2 regions of the Clostridium sp. ETTB3 genome follow, and region 2 is predicted to be linked to the other one. Evidence: riboswitches for the same ligand, from Rfam matches in the RefSeq annotation. Region 2 holds a riboswitch; the other holds the start of a gene.
What was found. Region 2 has a riboswitch for glycine ahead of ACUN06_RS05605 (trimeric intracellular cation channel family protein). Riboswitches for the same ligand answer to the same signal wherever they lie in the genome.

Region 1: it holds a riboswitch for glycine, as region 2 does, so the genes downstream of both, ACUN06_RS09605 (alanine/glycine:cation symporter family protein) here and ACUN06_RS05605 (trimeric intracellular cation channel family protein) in region 2, are expected to answer to the same signal.

The regions. Positions count from the first base shown of each region.
Region 1 is NZ_CP199832.1:1,957,045-1,960,477, forward strand. It holds gene ACUN06_RS09600 (glycoside hydrolase family 73 protein) at 1-426, opposite strand, end outside; gene ACUN06_RS09605 (alanine/glycine:cation symporter family protein) at 690-2,060, opposite strand; glycine riboswitch at 2,210-2,300, opposite strand; glycine riboswitch at 2,301-2,374, opposite strand; gene leuA (2-isopropylmalate synthase) at 2,443-3,433, opposite strand, start outside.
Region 2 is NZ_CP199832.1:1,136,259-1,139,691, forward strand. It holds gene ACUN06_RS05595 (hypothetical protein) at 332-502, shown strand; gene ACUN06_RS05600 (PIN domain-containing protein) at 663-1,100, shown strand; glycine riboswitch at 1,196-1,281, shown strand; glycine riboswitch at 1,285-1,361, shown strand; gene ACUN06_RS05605 (trimeric intracellular cation channel family protein) at 1,414-2,022, shown strand; gene ACUN06_RS05610 (metal-sensing transcriptional repressor) at 2,224-2,565, shown strand; gene ACUN06_RS05615 (ABC transporter substrate-binding protein) at 2,755-3,433, shown strand, end outside.

The sequences.
Region 1 (3,433 bases), 820 kb from region 2:
TAAATTATTATGTGTAACTGCAAGGTCTGACTGTCCCCATCCTGATTCTAATATAGCCTGTGCAATAGTTATTGATGGTAAAATACCATATTTATAATAATTTTCAATTGCTCCTTCTGCTACTTTTTGTAAAAATTCCATCTTATCTGAATCCAAATTAACATTTAAATTTACTTCTATATTTTTTTCATTGCTCATATTAGTTGTAGCATTTGCTATACTTACTTCTTCATTATAAACATTTGAACTTTCATTTATATATCTAGTATTAGTAATTTTTTGAGATAATTTAAATCTTATAGTACTAAATATAGTTACAATCATTAAAACAAAAAGAATACAAGCTTTAATAAACTTATAAGAATTTATTTTTCCCCCCGATAAAGCATAACTATTTACCCCTCTGTATTTAATGTTATTTTTCATCTTAAACTCTCCTATAATTTTTAAATACTTCTTTTGTTGGCTTACCTTCATTATATACTTTTAAGGAAATCCATTTTTACATATTTATAAATCATAATTACCTCCTACACTTTATTTTACCTTTTTAAATATATTTTTATTACTAATAGCTTTATTATTTTTGAATGTTCAAAAAAAAAGCTATAATAAGTTATTATTAAACTTACTATAACCTTTTATTCATATATTAATTTATTTCATATATATCTCTATCATTGCGTACTTTAATTAGAGTTAATATTCTCAAAAAAATTATTTGTTTCACTTATTACTATATTTCTTAATTTAATTAAACCAATTAAATTAGGCAATGCCATTAATCCATTTACTATATCTGCAATTATAAATACTAAATTAAGAGATAAAAATGGTCCTACTCCAACCAAAGCTATAAATATTATCTTATAAAATTTAATTCCTTTAATACCTATTAAATATTGAATGCATCTTTCCCCATAATAATTCCATCCTATTATAGTTGTAAAAGCAAAGAAAATTAAACCTATATTAACTATATATTTACCTATAATTGCAAATGGTAATCCATTTTCAAATGCAAATGTAGTCATTGCAGCTCCTTCTAATCCACTATTAAAACTTCCTGTTAATACTATTGCTAATCCAGTCATAGTACAAATAATTATTGTATCTATAAATGTTCCTGTCATTGAAATTAATCCTTGCTTAACTGGATATTTTGTTTTAGCTGCTGCTGCTGCTATTGGTGCACTTCCAAGACCTGCTTCATTTGAAAATACACCTCTTCCTATTCCCATTTGAATTGCTAATGATATAGTAATACCTGTAGTACCTCCTAATGCTGCACTTGGATTAAATGCACTTTTTATTATTAATGTTATTGCTGAAGGTATTGCTTTAAAATTACATATCAATACTAACAAAGCTCCTATTATATATAATATTGCCATTGTTGGAACTATCTTTTCTGCTACATTAGATATTCTTTTTATACCTCCTAAAGTAACCAGTGTAACTAATATAGTTATTATTATTGCAGTAAACCATATTGGAATATTAAAAGAAATTAATGCTGCTTTTGATATAGAATTCACTTGTCCAAAAGTCCCTATACCAAGTAGTGCAACTGCAATACCAAAAAATGCAAACATATTAGCTAAAAATTTATTTCCAACTCCCTTTTCAATATAATACATAGGACCTCCAGACATTTCTCCATTTTCATCAACTTCCCTATATTTTATAGCAAGAACTCCTTCTGCATATTTAGTTGCCATTCCAAAAAATGCAGCAACCCACATCCAAAATAAGGCCCCTGGTCCTCCTGTTGCTATAGCTGTTGCTACACCAACAATATTTCCTGTTCCTATAGTAGCTGATAATGCTGTACATAATGCTGCAAAACTTGATACCTCTCCCTTTGCTTCATTATCGCTTTTATCATCATCATTTAAAAATAGATACTTAATTGCTAATGGCAATTTAAACATCTGAATAAAGTTTAATTTAAAAGTAAAATATATACCTGTCCCTACTAATAAAATTAATAAAGGTGGTCCCCATACTATTCCATCAATATTTTTTAATACCTCTTCTAAATTAATAAAAAAACTCATAAAAAAATCCTCCTTAAAAATAAAAATTTATAGGAGGAGATTAGAAATAGTTTGTAGTTTGTAGTTATGAGTTAGGTTATTACGTAATAAAAAACTCAATTAAAAGTTTGTTCCTTAACTACTAACTACTAACTATTAACTAAAAACTATTTTAATCCCCTGTCCTTTTACCTGAGAGTTTCAACTTATTTAAATAAGCCTTGCTCCTTCGGTGCTCTTAATTGAGTCTCTCCAGAGGCTCGTCCAGTAACGGTCCTAATACCTGAAAGATTTACTTCTTCGGTGGATATAAATCACTCTCCCATTACCTTCAACCGAACATATTAAATTTTATAAAGTAATTATATAAATAAATATTAAATTAATCAACTTATAAAACATATTATTTACCATATAACCTATTTAATGCACTTATTACAGATTTAATTGATGCTCTTGTAATATTACTATCAACCCCTACCCCAAATGTCTTTTTATGAATATCATTCCTGCTCATATAAACATATGCTGCTGCTTCTGCTTCTGAACCTGCTCCTAATGAATGTTCTTTATAATCTATTATGCTAACATCAATTAACTTACTATTTGCTAATGCCTTTCCTAATGAATCTATTGGTCCATTACCTATTCCATCTATAACATATTCATTTCCATTATATTCAATTACTGCATTTACCTTGGTTGTTTCTGATACATCACTATCAATATCTGATATAGAAATACTAATTAAATTAAAAGGTTCTTGTAAGGTTAAATATTGTTCTTTAAATGCTTCCATTATTTCATTTGGTTGAACTTCACCCTTACTTTCTGAAATTTTTTGAACTACTTCTGCAAATTCCTGTTGCATTGATTTTGGTAATTTAAATCCAAAGCAATGATCCATAACAAATGCAACTCCACCTTTTCCTGATTGGCTGTTTATTCTAACTAAAGGTTCATATTCTCTTCCTAAATCACTTGGATCTACTGGTAAATATGGTACTTGCCATAATTTTGATCCTCTCTCCTCATACTTCTTCATTCCTTTATTTATTGCATCTTGATGCGAACCAGAAAAAGCAGTAAACACTAAATTTCCTGCATATGGATGCCTAACTGGTACAGGTATCTTTACACACCTTTCATATATTTCAATAATATCATTTATATTTTCAAGATTTAAAATAGGATTAACACCATGAGAAAACATATTATATGCAACAGTTAAAATATCAACATTTCCTGTTCTTTCTCCATTACCAAACAATGTTCCTTCTATTCTATCTGCTCCAGCCAATAATGCTAGTTCAGCATCAGCAACACCTGTCCCTCTATCATTATGCGGATGCACACTTACTATTACCCTTTCTCTATCTTTAAAATTTTTACAC
Region 2 (3,433 bases):
CAAAAATTAAGCATAAGCTAAATTTTTTCCTTAACTTGTAACTTGCCACTTGTCACTATGAACTTCTAACTCCTAACTAACCAACTGGGATAGCAATAAAGCAACTGCAAAACCTATTTTTAAGTTTGCAGTTGCTTTTTTATCTCAAAAGATCTATATTCTAATATTTACTATTATAGCATTATATTTAATAAGATATTTTAAGACTATAAGATTAATATGCATAAAAAGTAAAAAATGCTTTTAATTTACTATTTATAATGTATAATAAATATAATGATTTATGAACAATCGTATTAAGATACGATTTATAAAAGAGGGGGAATTAAAAATGGATGTTAATAACTTAACAGTAATTATTGCTTTGATAAATTTGGTTATTTTTATTGCAATTCCAATTGCTATAGTTATATTTATAATAAATATAGTCAAGAATCAAAAGAAAATGAAATCAGATATAGACTTATTAAATAAAAGATTAAGTGAATTAGAAAATAAATAATTTGCGAACAATCTTATTTTAATCTATGGTGTTAGTATAAAGTAGTGGATACATTAAAACGAACTAAGTAAAATAATATTTAGTTAATAAATGACCATATTGTAAAAAATAAAATTTATAATATCTAAATATTATTTTGATAAGAAAGGTTTGATATAGTATGAAAAAATATCTGTTAGATAGTAATATAATAATTAATCTTTGGGAAAAAGATGAAAAAACATTAAATAAATTAATTAAGCAAAATAAACTTTTAATATTAGAAGAAGTACTAAAGGAATTATCAGTAAAAGAAGCTAAGATATATAGGAGTAGAGAAGTTTTAAGTGAAAGGTTTTGTGAATTATTACCTTTTGCTCTTAAAATTAATAAACAAGATATAAGTGGATTTTACTTTATTTTAGATTACACAATAAAAGAAAAATTTAAAAATAATAATTTATCAGAAAATGATTTTTTGCAACTATTTGCATGTTATATTAATGAAAATTTAATTTTAGTAACAGAAGATAAAGCATTATTGGAAATTGGAGGATGTATTGCTAAAAAAGAAAGAGTAATATCATTAAGTGATTTATATAATATTGAAAATGATTAAAAGATAAAATATTAAAGAAAAGATAAAATAAGATCATTTTCTAATTTATATATTGAAGTGCAGTTATGGATATATTATAATTTATAGGTATTTCGTTGATAAATTTGGGAGATACTGTTTAAATATAGAGCCGAAGGGGAAAGTGCGGCAAACTCTCAGGCAAAAGGACCAAATTTTGAGAAAACTCTGGAAAGACTATTAAAAGCACCGACGAAGCAATCTTAAGTATAGTAGGAGAATCTTTCAGGTAAAAAGACAGAGACGCAATTGTTTTAATAATTAGTCTAGTTAGAAGTAAAGAAGGGGGATTTTTTTGGATTATATTACAATTTTAGAGTATATCGGTGTTTTTGCTTTTGCCGTATCAGGAGCAATAGTAGCTATTGAAGAGGAATTTGATGTTTTTGGAGTTTATATAATTGCAATAATTACTGCAATGGGTGGAGGAGTACTTAGAGATATAGTTTCAGATGTAGGAATTCCAGTATTTTTTACAAGTTATATGACAATTCCATTTATTATTGCAGGAACTTTATTAGCTATATTTTTAAAAGGAAATTTAAAATATAAGAATTTATTTGTATTTATAGATGCAATTGGATTAGCTGCCTTTTTTGTATCAGCAGCTGTTAAAGCAATCAATAGTAATTATAATTTTATGTTATTTATATTTGCAGCTAGTATAACTGGAGTTGGTGGAGGAGTTCTAAGGGATATAATAACTAATAGAAAACCGCAAATTTTTAAAAATGATATTTATTGTATTGCAGGAGTTATAGGTGTAACTATACTTTGGTTTATATATCCTATAATTGGGATGGAATCAGCACAATTTATAACTTTGATAATTATAGTACTTATTAGAATGATAAGTTATTATAAGACCATAAATTTACCAGTAATATGTAAAGAAAGAGTATAAAATTTAAGAAAAAGACTAAATATTAAAATGATGTACGGTATGAGAAAAACTCTCATATCTTTTTTGTTTTAGTATTTAACAATAAAAGGGTTATAAGTTAAATATAGAGATTATTTTTATAAAAGAATAACTTGATATAAAATTTAATATAAATTATATAGGAGTATAAGCTGGGGGTATAACATGGATAGTACAAAAGCAATGGAACATGTTCATAAAAGTGATAATGGTAAGATATTTACTCATACTCATAAAAATGCAGAGGGGCACACACATACACATTCTCACGAAAGTACAAAAGCTATATTGAATCGTTTATCTCGTGCAGCTGGACATTTAGAAGCTGTAAAACGTATGGTTGAAGATGAGAGGGATTGTAGTGAAGTATTAATTCAGTTAGCTGCAGTTATATCAGCATTAAATGGAGTAAGTAAAATAATATTGCAGGAACATATAGAAGGGTGCATAGTAGAAGCTATAGAATGTGGCGATAAAAGGCCTATAGAAGATTTAAATAAAGCAATAGCTAAGTTCATTAAATAAATAGTTAATGATACCACGTTAAAAAAGAGAATTCGTATTGGAATTCTCTTTTTTTATATAATATTTTTTATGAAAACTAAAATTTATTTATTATAAAAAAATATAAAATTAATCCCCCTACCCAGGTTGTTGATAGTTGGTAAAAATGATAAAATTATGGTATAAAATGGTAAGGGGGCGGGGGAGTTTATGAAAAAAAAATCGTTGATAGTATCTCTAATAGTAAGTATGTCATTACTCATTGTAGGATGTAATAATGGAAAAAGTACAAGTGTGAAAAATAACTCTAAGGATGATAATAGTATTTCAACATATGCTAATAATGAGAATAATGATAGTAAGGACAGCATTACAGCATATGTTGGAAATAATATTTTTGAAAGTAGCTTAGATCCAATTAAAGGAGCAATGAGTTATGGATATTCGTTTACAAATAATGCGTTAACACGAGTAAATCCAAATTCAGAATATGAAGGTGATTTAGCAGAAAGTTGGAGTATAAGCGAAGATTCATTAATTTATACTTTTAATTTAAAAAAAGGTATTAAGTTTCAAGATGGATCAGATTTTACTGCTGAGGATGTAGTGTTCACTTATGAGACAGTAAAAAATAATCAAGCAGATAATGAAAGTGTTGATCTTACAAGATTAAAAAGTGTAGAGGCTGTAGATGATTATACAGTTAAATTTACATTATCAGAGCCATATTCACCATTTTTTGATTCCATTGCATTGTTAGGAATTGTTCCAAGTGATTCATATGATAGTAAAGTTTTTGATAAATCACCAATAGGAACAGGACCATGGAAAGTAATTCAATATAATACAGATCAACAAATTATAGTACAAGCTTATGAAGATTATTACG